Regions from separate parts of the Streptomyces sp. NPDC001443 genome, predicted to be linked through region 2. Evidence: riboswitches for the same ligand, from Rfam matches in the RefSeq annotation. Region 2 holds a riboswitch; each other region holds the start of a gene.
What was found. Region 2 has a riboswitch for cyclic di-AMP ahead of ACWC24_RS14995 (transglycosylase family protein). Riboswitches for the same ligand answer to the same signal wherever they lie in the genome.
Positions count from the first base shown of each region.

Region 1: linked by a shared signal. The riboswitch ahead of ACWC24_RS11550 (NlpC/P60 family protein) and the one ahead of ACWC24_RS14995 (transglycosylase family protein) in region 2 are both predicted to bind cyclic di-AMP.
Region 3: linked by a shared signal. The riboswitch ahead of ACWC24_RS23260 (M23 family metallopeptidase) and the one ahead of ACWC24_RS14995 (transglycosylase family protein) in region 2 are both predicted to bind cyclic di-AMP.
Region 4: linked by a shared signal. The riboswitch ahead of ACWC24_RS38855 (M23 family metallopeptidase) and the one ahead of ACWC24_RS14995 (transglycosylase family protein) in region 2 are both predicted to bind cyclic di-AMP.

Region 1 is NZ_JBSFIA010000008.1:24,005-27,386, reverse strand. Features, by position in the region: gene ACWC24_RS11555 (SLAC1 family transporter) at 1-308, opposite strand, end outside; gene ACWC24_RS11550 (NlpC/P60 family protein) at 438-1,625, opposite strand; cyclic di-AMP (ydaO/yuaA leader) riboswitch at 1,634-1,805, opposite strand; gene pcrA (DNA helicase PcrA) at 2,185-3,382, shown strand, end outside.
Region 2 is NZ_JBSFIA010000011.1:142,181-145,562, forward strand. Features, by position in the region: gene ACWC24_RS14985 (cytochrome P450 family protein) at 1-1, shown strand, start outside; gene ACWC24_RS14990 (transglycosylase family protein) at 182-1,027, shown strand; cyclic di-AMP (ydaO/yuaA leader) riboswitch at 1,374-1,542, shown strand; gene ACWC24_RS14995 (transglycosylase family protein) at 1,546-2,208, shown strand; gene eno (phosphopyruvate hydratase) at 2,525-3,382, shown strand, end outside.
Region 3 is NZ_JBSFIA010000023.1:4,963-8,344, reverse strand. Features, by position in the region: gene ACWC24_RS23265 (SGNH/GDSL hydrolase family protein) at 1-577, opposite strand, end outside; gene ACWC24_RS23260 (M23 family metallopeptidase) at 830-1,756, opposite strand; cyclic di-AMP (ydaO/yuaA leader) riboswitch at 1,761-1,920, opposite strand; gene ACWC24_RS23255 (tyrosine-protein phosphatase) at 2,373-3,170, shown strand; gene ACWC24_RS23250 (DUF6126 family protein) at 3,224-3,349, opposite strand; gene ACWC24_RS23245 (helix-turn-helix domain-containing protein) at 3,346-3,382, opposite strand, start outside.
Region 4 is NZ_JBSFIA010000062.1:21,699-25,080, forward strand. Features, by position in the region: gene ACWC24_RS38850 (aldo/keto reductase) at 1-733, opposite strand, end outside; gene ACWC24_RS38855 (M23 family metallopeptidase) at 898-1,926, opposite strand; cyclic di-AMP (ydaO/yuaA leader) riboswitch at 1,937-2,102, opposite strand; gene ACWC24_RS38860 (PP2C family protein-serine/threonine phosphatase) at 2,359-3,382, opposite strand, start outside.

The sequences.
Region 1 (3,382 bases), on a different contig from region 2:
GTCTGCCCCCCCAGCAGCGAGAAGCGGGTGCCGAGCACCGTGGTCGCGGCGACCGCGGTGAGCGCGGCCGGTGCGGTCGCCCGGCGCACCCAGGCCTCCCGCTCCCACAGCAGCTGGACGGCGAAGCCCGCCGCCAGGGCCAGCCAGGCGACGCAGGCCGGCACCAGAGCGATCCGGGACGGCACCTCGTACCCCGTCTGCTCCAGTCCGACCGACAGGATGCCGGTCGCCAGCACCGCGGCTCCGGTCGCCGGCTCACGCCACGCCCACCGGGCGCGGAGCGGCGGGATACGGGGCGTGGAGGGCATGCGGCCGATGCTAAGGAGCCCCGGGCGCGCGGTGAGCGGGGCGCGCGCGGGCGCCCGGAAATACCCGCGACCGCAGGCAGCTCCGCACGCCCCCCGGCACCCGCGCGGGGGGCCGGGCAGCGGGTGGCGTCAGGCCGGGCGGACCACGCTGTGGATCCCGGACTCGCCGTCGTAGTAGATCGACTCCTCGCGGACGTACGCGCCGGGCTTGGGAGCGTGGATCATCATGCCGTCGCCGATGTAGATGCCGACGTGGCTGACGTCGTCGTAGAAGAAGACCAGGTCACCCGGCCGGGCGTCGGGGAGGGAGACGGTGGTGCCGGTGTTCACCTGGTCGTAGGTGGTGCGCGGCAGGGTGACCCCGGCGGCCTTCCAGGCGGCCTGGGTGAGGCCGGAGCAGTCGTAGGAGCCGGGCCCGGTCGCGCCCCAGACGTACGGCTTGCCGATCTGCGCGCGGGCGAAGGCGAGCGCCTTCTCGGCCTTGGTGCCGACGGCGGAGTCCGCGGACGAGGAGGACGAAGAACCGGACGAAGAACCGGACGACGAGGACGTGGCGGACGAGCCCGAACTCGACGCCGCGCTCTCCTTCGCCGCTGCTGCCTCCGCTGCCGCCTGCTGCTTCGCGAGCTCCGCCGCCTTGGCCGCGGCCGCCTCCTGCTTCTGCTTCTCGATCGCGGCCAGCCGGGCCTTCTCCTCGGCCGTCAGCCGGGACAGCAGCACGCGCGCGGCGGCGAGCTTCTTCTGGACGGCAGCCTTGGCGGTCTGGAGATCGTTCTGCGCGTCGGTGAGCGTGTCGAGGCTCTCGGTGGCCTTGCGGCGCTCCTGCATCATCGCGGCCTGCTCGGTGACGTAGTCGTCGACCGCGCCCTTCTGCCGCGAGGTCAGCCGGCCCATGAGCTGGGTCTGGTCGAAGTAGTCCTGGGGCGAGTCCGCGAGCAGGAAGGTCGCGGTGTCCGGCGCGGTGGCACCGGTCCGGTACTGCGCCGCGGCGAAGGAACCGAGTTCCTCGCGTGCCTCGTTGAGCTTCTGGGTGCGCCGGGCGACGTCGTCGAGCAGGGTGTCGACGTGCTTGCGCTGCTTGGTGGTCTTCTCTTTGGCCGCGTTGTAGTTCTCGGTCGCCGACTCGGCCTGGCGGTACAGGTCGTCGACTTTCTTCTCGACCTCTTCCAGGCTCGGTCGGCCGTCGTCGGCCGAGGGGGCCGCGTGGGCCGTCTGGGAGAACAGGGCGACGGAGGTGAGGGCCGCCGTGGCCAGGGCGGGGGTCCGTATGCCTGCTGCGCGTGTACCGGTGGGACGCGACTTGCGGTGCGACGCCAAGGGAGGCGACTCCTTCCACACTCCGCCTACCGGGTTAGCTGTCGGGTTCGGGCGGATGATCGGAAGGTTTGCCCTACGGCCTGTCCCCGATGGGGGACGGGGGCCGATTCACCCCAGGTCTTGGTTGGGTCCCCGGCTCCGGACGCCGTGCGGGCGTACCGGACTCGGCGGAGGCCGCGCGGCCCGGCGACGTTCGCCGGTGGGGGTCGTGCGGCCCGCCCGGCACGCTAGCCAACTCCTGTGGCCCTTGTGAAGGTTGATGGGCGATATGCCCGATACATTTTCGTGACCTAGGACCCGGCTGTGTCGGGGTGCGGCCGATCCGGCGTGCTTGTTCCTGCCCTGCGGTGTTCGAGCTCCTTTTTCTGCTTTGTCGCTTCGCGGCGCCGAGGTCACCGAGGGTGACACGGCCTTCCTCGGCCCGGCTCACGGAATGTGACGTTCCCCTCCCGGGCCCCCGCCCGGCCCCCGCCCGGCCCCCGTCCGAGGCTGTACGGCTTCGGGGATGTTCCCGGGACGGCGGCGGGTTGTCGGTGCGGCGCCCTAGACTCGGAGAGCGATGAGCAGCCTCTTTGACGACAGCTTCCTGGCGGATCTCCAGGCCCCCCGGGCCCATGGGGAGGAGCCCCCGCCTCCGCCCGAGGACGAGCACGTGCCGGAGCCGGTTCCGGACGACCTGTTCGGCGGGAAGTTCGACCTGCCGCCGGACCGGGACGAGTACTACCGTGACGGCGCCCCGCGCCCGGTGGTCGACCCGGCCGCCCTCCTGGAGGGGCTCAACGACAACCAGCGCGCCGCCGTCGTGCACTCCGGCTCGCCGCTGCTCATCGTGGCCGGCGCCGGCTCCGGCAAGACCCGGGTGCTCACCCACCGCATCGCCCACCTGCTCGGCGAGCGGAACGTGCACCCGGGGCAGATCCTCGCGATCACCTTCACCAACAAGGCCGCGGGCGAGATGAAGGAGCGCGTCGAGCAGCTCGTCGGCCCGCGCGCGAACGCGATGTGGGTGATGACCTTCCACAGCGCGTGCGTGCGCATCCTGCGTCGCGAGAGCAAGCGCCTCGGCTTCACGTCGTCGTTCTCGATCTACGACGCCGCCGACTCCAAGCGTCTGATGGCCCTGGTCTGCCGCGATCTTGACCTCGACCCCAAGCGCTTCCCGCCGAAGTCCTTCAGCGCCAAGATTTCCAACCTGAAGAACGAGCTGATCGACGAGGAGGACTTCGCGGCCCGGGCCGGCGACGGCTTCGAGAAGACCCTCGCCCAGGCCTACGCGATGTACCAGTCGCGGCTGCGCGAGGCCAACGCGCTCGACTTCGACGACCTGATCATGACGACGGTCAACCTGCTGCGTGCCTTCCCGGACGTCGCCGAGCACTACCGCCGCCGCTTCCGGCACGTGCTCGTCGACGAGTACCAGGACACCAACCACGCCCAGTACGCGCTGGTCCGTGAGCTCGTCGGCACCTCGGAGCACCCCGCGGACGTGCCGCCCGGCGAGTTCGGCCTCCAGCCCGCCGAGCTGTGCGTGGTGGGTGACGCCGACCAGTCGATCTACGCCTTCCGCGGCGCGACCATCCGCAACATCCTCCAGTTCGAGGAGGACTACCCGGACGCGACGACGATCCTGCTGGAGCAGAACTACCGCTCCACGCAGACCATCCTCTCCGCCGCCAACGCGGTCATCGAGCGCAACGAGTCCCGCCGCCCCAAGAACCTGTGGACCAACGCCGGCGCGGGCGCGAGCATCACCGGAT
Region 2 (3,382 bases):
ACCGATTGGCGGCAGTCGTGAGGGTTCCGGCCCCGGGTGACGCACCGTCAACATTGTGATCTGCGCGTGATCTCCGTGGCATGAACTTGTGACAAGTGATCGTGTGCCGATACGTTCAACCATCAACACGGCGCCAGCGTCACGCCGTGTCGGTCACTGCTGTCGCACGAAAGGTTTCCGCATGCTCTCCGGAAACGGTCGTCACCGTCGTCCCCGCCAGGCCCCGGCCCTGCTCGTCGCGGCCGGCGTGGCAGGTTCCGCCATCGCCATCCCGCTTCTGGGCGCCGGTGGCGCGAGCGCGGCCGAGGGCAGCACCTGGGACCAGGTTGCGCAGTGCGAGACCGGTGGCTCGTGGAGCGCGGACAGCGGCGACGGGCACTTCGGGGGCCTGCACCTGACCCAGGCGGACTGGGAGCAGTACGGCGGTCTCGACTACGCCTCCAGGGCCGATCTGGCCAGCAGGTCGCAGCAGATAGCCGTCGCCGAGAAGATCCTCGCCGCCCAGGGGGCCGGTGCCTGGTCCACGTGCGGACTGACCTCCGGGCTCGCCAAGGACTCCGCGACGGCCGCCGTCGACACGGGTGTGGCGGGCGACACCGCGAGCGGCACGTCCGGCGCGACCGGGGCGCCCTCGGTGACGGACCCGCTCGGTCTGTCCGACTCCGCCGCCGACTCCGCCGCCGACCCGTCCGCGACGCCCGCCACCGGCACCGCGTCCGCCGACCCGTCCGCCCCGCCTTCCGGCACGGCGTCCCCCGACACTTCTTCCGCGGCCACGACGGACAAGACGGACAAAACCTCCGACGCTGCCACGAGTGACGCGCAGGACGATGAGTCTGCCGCAAGTAGTGCGAAGGTGGATGATTCGGTCAATTCCCGTCAGGCCGTCGGCGCTTCGGGTCTGGTCGACACGGGCGACCTGGGCACCGGCCGCCACCGCGGCGCCAGCGCCGACGAGGACACGGCCTCCGTCGACGCCGACCTCTCCTTCGTCGGCCGGCACGCCTCGACCGCGTACGGCTCGTAACCCGTCCGCGCCGGGGTGGTCCGCCACCCCCGGCCGACCCTCCGGGCCTCCGCGACGGACGGCCCCCGCTCCGCAGGATGAGCAGGGGGCGGGTGGTGCCGTCGGGGCCCGTGTCCTTCCCGGTCAGGCCTGGGAGGCAGCTGCCTAAACGGGCGTAAGACGGCGAGAGTTGACGCCCCGTTTCGCCGGTAAATGTCCGTTTTGGTGAAACTGTGGGATGAGTCTCAGAAGCCCTGATCGTCTTTGGAATTCCCCGGATCGCCTGTTTACGGTCGAGATCGCTCGCCACAGCGGGCACCGGCTGCCGCAACGCCGAGTCCTGCCAGCGGCTGCCCGGGAACATTCGTCGCGTCAAGCGCCGTGGGCAGGAGCGGGGGACCCAAGGTAAGCGCCTGGCCCAGCGGTTGAAGCTGGTGCCGGCTCGGGGTGAAGCCGCGTCCCGTGAGGGACGTGGCCGGGCAACTCAACCGGCCCGAACCCGACAGCTCACCTCGCAGGCGTCGGTGAGGGGATCAACCATGCTGTTTTCCGGTAAGGGCACGCACCGCCGCCCGTCCAAGGCCACCCGCATCGCCGCGCTCGCCGGTGTCGCCGGTGTCGCCGTCGCCGCCCCGCTGTTCGCGGCCGGCAACGCCTCCGCCGCCACCGCCGCCGAGTGGGACGTCGTCGCCCAGTGCGAGTCCGGCGGCAACTGGGCCATCAACACCGGCAACGGCTACTACGGCGGCGTCCAGTTCTCCGCCTCCACCTGGGCCGCGTACGGCGGCACGCAGTACGCCTCGCAGGCCAACCTGGCCACCAAGGCCCAGCAGATCACCATCGCCGAGAAGGTCCTCGCCTCCCAGGGCAAGGGCGCCTGGCCGGTCTGCGGCAAGGGCCTGTCCCGCACCCCCTACGCCGCTGCCGCCGCCGCGCCGAGCACCACCACCCGCTCGACCGACACGCAGGCCGCCACCCGCTCCGCCGAGCGCCCGGCCGCCGCGAAGACCGTCACCACCCCGGCCGGCCAGACGGTCGCCAAGGGTGACGGCGAGTACAAGGTCGTCAAGGGCGACACGCTCAGCACCATCGCCCAGAAGCACAACGTCGAGGGCGGCTGGCAGGCGCTGTTCAAGCTGAACAAGGGCGTCGTCGCCGACGCCGACGTCATCTACCCGGGCCAGCAGCTGCACCTGAAGTGACAGCGGGCTCGTAGCTGAACCACGGCGGCCTCCCAGCCGTGTCCTTCATTGTGGAGGCCACGTGAGGGCCGTCCCCCCGTCCCCACGGGCTCCCCGTCCCGGTGCGTTCTTCCCCCGTACGCACCGGGACGGGGTTTTTTTGTCGAACCGGCTTTGTTCCGTTCGGAAACAATTTACTCTCGGTTCCGTCCATGACGCGGTCAACGACCGGCTGATCGCCTCGGGGCGGTTAGGCTCAGTCACGCGCGGCCACCACAGGCCTGCGCATCACCGGGCCTTCCGGCCCGGCACAGCTTGCGTCACATCCCAGAAGGAGATGCTCGTGCCGTCCATCGACGTCGTCGTAGCCCGGGAAATCCTGGACTCCCGAGGCAACCCCACGGTCGAGGTCGAGGTCGGCCTCGACGACGGCAGCACGGGTCGTGCCGCCGTCCCGTCCGGCGCCTCCACCGGTGCCTTCGAGGCCATCGAGCTCCGTGACGGTGACCCCAACCGGTACCAGGGCAAGGGTGTCGAGAAGGCCGTCCTCGCCGTCATCGAGCAGATCGGCCCGGAGCTCGTCGGCTACGACGCCACCGAGCAGCGCCTGATCGACCAGGCGATGTTCGACCTGGACGCCACCGACAACAAGGGCTCGCTCGGCGCGAACGCCATCCTCGGCGTCTCCCTCGCCGTCGCGCACGCCGCGTCCGAGGCCTCCGACCTCCCGCTCTTCCGCTACCTGGGCGGCCCGAACGCGCACCTGCTGCCCGTTCCGATGATGAACATCCTGAACGGCGGCTCGCACGCCGACTCCAACGTGGACATCCAGGAGTTCATGATCGCCCCGATCGGCGCGGAGACCTTCTCCGAGGCCCTGCGCTGGGGCGCCGAGGTCTACCACACCCTCAAGAAGGTGCTGAAGACCAAGGGCCTGTCCACCGGTCTCGGCGACGAGGGCGGCTTCGCCCCGAACCTGGAGTCCAACCGCGCCGCCCTCGACCTCATCGTCGAGGCCATCAAGGAGGCCGGTTACACCCCCGGCGAGCAGATCGCCCTCGCCCTCGACGTCGCCGCCTCCGAGTTCTACAAGGACGGCGTCTACACCTTCGAGGGCAAGGAGCGCTCCGCCGCCGAGATGACCGAGTACTACGCCGAGCTCGTGGCGGCGTACCCGCTGGTCTCCATCGAGGAC
Region 3 (3,382 bases), on a different contig from region 2:
CCACGCCGAGGGTCTGGCCCGCGCGCAGTGCCACGCGCGTGTGTCCCTCGGGCGAGAGGTGGAGCCGGTCGCCGTCCCAGGCCCGGCGGTCCTGGACGGACTTGAGCGACCACAGGTCCAGCACCGGGCAGCCGTACCGGTCGGCGACGGCCCGGACGTGCCCGTTGTAGGTCGCGATCTTCCCGCGCAGGTGCTTGAGCAGGGGAACACCGCGGGTGTCGAAGCCGGTTGTCACCATGACGGTGCCGGACACGGCGGTCAGCGCGGCGATCGCGCGCTCGAACCGCTCCGCCACCTCGTCGGGGTCGGTCCCGGGCCGGAGGATGTCGTTGCCGCCGGCACAGAAGGAGACCAGGTCCGGCGCGAGCCGGACGGCCTGCGGAAGCTGGTCCTCCACGATCTGGTCGAGGAGCTTTCCACGTACCGCGAGATTGGTGTACTGGAAGTCGCCCTCGGGCTGCCGGTCCGCCAGGAGTACCGCGAACCGGTCGGCCCAGCCGACGAACGCCCCGTCGGGGCCGGGGTCGCCGACGCCCTCGGTGAAGCTGTCCCCCACCGCTACGTACGACCCGATCACTGCTCTGCCGTCACTCTTCGAATCGTCTGCCACATCGGCTCATGATTCACCCTCGAATGTGACCTACGCGACCGTAGCCACGGGTTGACGGACGGTGAGATAAGCCACTCCTAAAGAGTTGTCCAATCGGGGAATAAGCGTGCGATCCGGGACGTCGACGCAGTACCCGCACCCGGGTGCGCCAAAGGCCGGACCCGGGGATCGGGGTCCGGCCTTCGACGGCGGAGAGGCGCGCGGGAGACGGCCCGTCGGTCAGACGGCGACGCCGTGCGAGCGGAGGTAGGCGAGCGGGTCGATGTCCGAGCCGTAGTCCGGGGTGGTGCGGATCTCGAAGTGCAGGTGCGGGCCGGTCACGTTGCCGGTCGCGCCCGAGAGACCGACCTGCTGACCCGGGGTCACGGCCTGGCCGGCCGAGACGGAGAGCTGGGACAGGTGGGCGTACTGCGCGTAGTGGCCGTCGGCGAGCCGGATGACGACCTGGTTGCCGTACGCGCCGCCCCAGCCGGCCGAGACGACCGTGCCCGCGCCGACGGCCTTGAGCGAGGTGCCGGTCGGGACGACGAAGTCGACGCCGGTGTGGTGACCGCTGGACCACATGCTGCCCGCCACGTGGTACGCGGTGCCGATCGGGGCACCGGCGACCGGGAGCACGAAACCACTGCCGGCGGTCTGCGGGACGGCGGACTTCGCGGGGGACGACTCCACCGAAGAGGAAGAGGTCTCCGCCGACGCGGACTTCGGGGCGGCGGCCTGCGGCGCGGCGGACTCGGCGCCCCCGCCCGTCACGGCCTTCGCGCCGATGGTGAGCTTCAGACCGGGGTGGATCAGCGACGGATCGGCCCCGACGGCCGCCCGGTTGTCCTGGTAGAGCCGGTGCCAGCCGCCGTCGACGTGCTGGGCGTCGGCTATCTTCGCGAGGTGGTCGCCGGCGACCACCGTGTAGATACGGGTACCCGCGCTCTGCCCGTCGGTCTGCTCGGCGGTCTTCTGGCCGCTCGTCGCGACGGACTGCACGGCCGTTCCGGGAACCGGCTGGGCGGCGGACTGCGGCGTCGCCGCGTGGGCTCCGGTGGCCCCCAGCAGCGGGAGGGCGAGCGCGGCGCCGCCGGTTCCGGCGACGGCGAGCGAGCGGCTGAGGCGCGGGGCCTTGGGACGGCGGTGCTTACCCTTGGCGGGCATGGCGAATTCCTCTCCGGCGCCTACGAGGTGAGCTGTCGGGTGCGGACTGGAGATGTCCGGCCGCGCTCGCGGCGCGGCTGAACCCCTAGCCTGTTCCGATGACGGGACCAGGCGGTCGAGCCTGTGGGTCCCCCGCTCCTGCCGTGCACGGGTGAGTGTGCGGGCACCGGGCGGCGGCAGGATTAGGCGTCCGCCCGGATCGGTGTGGAACGTAAGCGAGCCCGCCACAACGGGACAAGCGACGCCTTCCGGATGTGCCCGTTTTGCTTGATCCGTTACGAGAGATCCCGATTACCCTCCGTGAATTCCCTCCCCTCCCGCTTCACATCTCCCCAAAAAAGCGCACTGATTGCGTGAACATGACATAGCACTCACGGTCACCGATATGACCCTCCTCACGCACCCTCCACCCAGTCACCTTTATTCCGGGGCGACTTCCAGCAAAGAGCGTAATTGGGGCAGATCAGATAGAAGTGACATACGAGGCTGATCGCCGCACCGAGGCTTTGGCCTGTGGACAACGCGGTCGCCCTCGAACCGATGTCGTATCGTCGTCAGCGCATCCCGTCGGCCACCCGCCGAGCCACGCCGACGGGGCGAGCGGGAGGAGCCCCCCTTGACGCAGCAGGTCCCGTCGACCGAGCCCGAACTGGCCGGAGTGCGCAACTTCCGCGACGTCGGCGGACTGCCCACCGCCGACGGGCGGCGGGTGCGCCACGGCGTGCTGTTCCGCAGCGGTCACCTGGCGCACGCGACGGACGAGGACACGGCGTTCCTGTCCTCCCTGAAGCTGCACACGATCTTCGACTTCCGCAACGCGGCGGACCGGAAGCTGGAGGGCCCGGACGTCGAGCTGCCCGGCGTGCGCAACGTGAACCTGCCGCTGTCGGACCCGGCGGACGGCTCCGAGTTCTGGAAGATGGTCCGCGACGGCGAGATCGAGCAGCTGCGCGCGATCCTCGGCGAGGGCAAGGCCGCGCACCGGATGATCATGTCGTACCGCACCATCGTCAAGGAGCGGACGGGCGAGCACTCACGGGTGCTGCACTCGCTCGCCGAGGACAGCGTCCCGGCCCTGATGCACTGCGCGGCGGGCAAGGACCGCGCCGGCCTGTCCATCGCGGTGACGCTGCTGGCCCTGGGCGTGGAGCGCGAGGCGATCCTCGCCGACTACCTGGAGTCCAACGCCACGCACCGCCGCTACAAGGTGCGCCGCAGCGACAAGTCCTCGGCCGGCTACTCCCCCGAGGTCATGGAGTTGCTCGGCCCCCTGTTCGACGCGCGGGCGGAGTACCTGACCGCGGCGCTGGAGACCATCGAGGAGAACTGGGGCGGCGTGGACACCTACCTGGAGCAGGGCCTCAAGCTGACCCCGGAGACCCGGGAGCGGCTGCGCGAGCGGCTCCTCGACTGACCTCTCGGCCCGGCGGCGGCCCGCCGCCGGGCTCGTACTACTGCTGCTGCCTGCTACTGCTGCTGCGCGCCGATCTCGAAGAGCAGCCAGATGAACGCCGCGAGGACGTGTCCGACGGCGATGTAGATGATCAGCCTGATCCAGAGGGAGCGGGGGAACTTCTCCTCGATGTCGCTCATGGCCTCTCTCCGATGACGTTGCCGAGGCACAGT
Region 4 (3,382 bases), on a different contig from region 2:
CGCGGTCGGTCTCCAGGTGCTTGGCGGCGCCGGTGGCCCGCGCGCTGTCGACCGTCGTGCCGGGGCGGTACTTGCCCGTGAGGAATCCGGAGGCGAGGGCGAAGTAGGGGACGGCCGCGAGGCCGAACCGGTCGGCGACGTCCTGGAGTTCTCCCTCGTAGGTGTCGCGCGAGACCAGGTTGTAGTGGGGCTGGAGGGCCACGTACCGGGCCAGGCCCTCGCGGTCGGAGAACTCCAGGGACTCGCGCAGCCGCTCGGGGGAGATGTTGGAGGCGCCGATCTGGCGCACCTTGCCCGCCCGCACCAGTTCGTCGAGCGCGCCGACGATCTCCTCGACCGGCACCTCGGGCTTGTCGAAGTGGGTGTAGTAGAGGTCGATGTGGTCGGTGCCGAGGCGGCGCAGCGAGGCGTCGGCGGCGGCCTTGATGTTGGCGGCGGTCAGACCGGGGAACCCGGGGTGCTGGCTGACCTTGGTGGCGATGACGACGTCGGCGCGGTTGCCGCGGGCCCTGACCCAGTTGCCGATGATCGTCTCGGACTCGCCGCCCTGATTGCCGTCGACCCAGGCCGAGTAGGAGTCCGCGGTGTCGATGAAGTTGCCGCCGGCGGCCGTGTAGGCGTCGAGTACGGCGAAGGACCGGTCCTGGTCGGCGGTCCAGCCGAAGACGTTGCCGCCGAGGGCCAGCGGGAAGACCTCGAGGTCGGAGGAACCGAGCTTGCGAAGAGAAGTCATGCTCAGTGTCAACGCTCGGCTCTGAAGTTGATATTCCGTACGACTGTCCCGCGGTCCACCCGTTCCCGGGACCCGTGCCCGGGCAGCGGAAAACCGGCGGTCCTGGCGTCGGGGGGTGTCGCCAGGACCGCCGGAGGTTCAGGAGAACCGGGGAGCCCGGGTCGTCAGGGGGTGAGTCCCTTGCCGCGCAGCCAGGCCATCGGGTCGATGCCGTCCGCGCTGCCGCCCGGGTGGACCTCCAGGTGCAGGTGCGGACCGGTGACGTTGCCGGTGGCGCCGACCCGGCCGATGACATCACCGGTGGCGACCTTCTGCCCGACGCTGACGCTGATCGAGGACTGGTGGCAGAACCACAGCTCGGTGCCGTCGTCGAGGGTGAGGATCGTGCGGTAGCCGTAGGAGCCGGCCCAGCCCGCCTCGGTGATCGTGCCGCTGTGGATCGCCTTGATGAGCGTTCCGGTGGGCGCGGCGAAGTCGAGGCCCGTGTGATACCCGGAGGACCACATGGAGCCGGCCTCGCCGAAGGTCGAGGTGATCGTGTACGAGGAGGTCGGCAGCGTGTACTGCTTGGCGAGCTCGGCCAGGCGCTCGGCCTCGGCCTTCTTCGCGGCCTCTTCCTCCGCCTTCTTCTTGGCGGCCTCGGCCTTGTCCTTGGCCTCCTGCTCCGCCTTGGCGGCCGCGTCGGTGGCGGCCTTCTCGGCAGCGGCGGCGGCCTTGGCATCGACCTGGGTCTGCTGCTGCTCGGCCTGGGCCATGATCCGGCTGCGCAGCGCCTCGCCGGCGTCGGTGGCGCCCTGGGCGGTGTCGGCGGTGGTCACGCCGATGCCGCTGAGCGGGGTCGCGACGTCCTGCGTGGTCTCGGCGGGCTTCTCGTCCGACAGCAGGGAGCCGACGGAGGGAAGGTCGGGCATGGAGATGGAGACCGGCGGCTTGCCGGTGTTGGCGCTGGCCATTCCGCCACCGGCCACGGCGGCTATGACACCGACGCCCAGGACGGTGGAGCTGCGGGCGAGTCCCCCGCCACGCTGCTTGGCGACGCGATGCTTGCCGCGCGGGGGGCGAACGGTCTCCGCGGTGGGATTCCATTCCTCCCACGGACCCTCGTCGGTGCGGTAGCTGCCGAAGCCGAAGGGCTCGGTGCTGGTCTGGCTCGGCACGAACGGGGCCTCTGGGGCAGGCGGGTTGGACGCCACTTGGGCGTGCTCCTTCCTTCCTTCTCGCCTACCGGGTTAGCTGACGGGTTCGGAGCAGGAAGGTCTCCTACGCGCGTATACCGCCTGTCACTGATGTCGCTGACAGTGGTGGCCGTGCGATTCACCCCAGGGTGTTGGTTCCCCGGTTCCCTTACGGGATTCGGCGCGTGCGCACGGAGCCGCCTTGTGACGGCTGGGACGACCGCGCTGCGTTATCGAACGTTAATGGGCACGAGGGCAGGATTCCAAGCCGTTCCGCTTGATCAATAACATTTTTGGCCAGGACTTAAGGCGATGACCGGCGAAAATCGGGTGAGTTGCCCCTTGTGCGGAGCGCGCGGGCAACACCTCAGGAGTCACGGCGGTTTTGATGGTGACTCAGATGTTATGCGCAGGGGGGTCGTCCGGTCACTCCACGTGACGACGGCGTGGTCAGGGACGCCGGACGGCGAGCAGGGCCATGTCGTCCGTCAGACCTCCCCCGCAGTGCCGGTGCACGTCCCGCGCGAGAGCGGCGAGCAGTTCCTCGGGATCGCGGAAGGAGCGGCCGGCGAGCCGCTCCTCGGGGTCGTAGAAACGGCCTTGGACGTCGCGCGCCTCGGAGACGCCGTCGGTGTGCAGGAGCAGGGTGGCGCCCCTGGGGAACCGGGTCTCCTCCGCGCGGTCGGGCCGGCTGCCCAGCTCGCCCATGCCGAGCGGCAGGGCCGGCTCCTGGGCCGGCAGGGGGCGCACGGTGCCGTCCGGGTCCAGCAGCAGCGGTGGCGGATGCCCGCGACTGAGGATCCGCACCGTCTCCTCCCCGTGCGGGAGTTCGGCGAGCACGGCGGTGGTGAAGCCCTCGAAGACGTCGGGCCCGTCGCGCCGGGTGCCCTCGCGCGCCAGCGCCCGCTCCAGCCGCTGGGCGACCGCCTCCAGGGTCGCCTCCTGCTCGGCGGCCTCCCGGAAGGCCCCGATGACCACGGCCACGGCCGCCACCGCGCCCATGCCCTTGCCCCGCACGTCCCCGACGACCAGCCGCACGCCGTGCGGGGTGTCCTGCACGGCGTAGAGGTCGCCGCCGATGCAGGCGTCGGCCTGGGCCGCCTCGTAGCGGGCGGCGACGTCGTAGCCGCCGATCCGGGCGGCGGGCTCGGGCAGCACCGCGCGCTGGGCGGCCTCGGCGATCTCGCGGGCGCTGGCGAGGCGCTGGTCGCCGCGGCGCACGACACGGTTGATGACCGCGGCCATCGCGGCGACCGTGGCCACGGTGACGATCTCGGTGACCGCGTCGGCGTCCGGGACCCGGGAGAACCGGACGTGCACGGCGTACGCGCCGACGACGGCGGCCACCCCCGTGACGGCGGTCCCGAGGAAGGAGCACAGCGGGGCCGCCACCAGCGGGGCGGCCGTGAAGAGGGGCGCCGCGGTGAAGCCGCGGGGCGTGCAGATGCCGTAGACGGCACCGCCGACGGCCAGC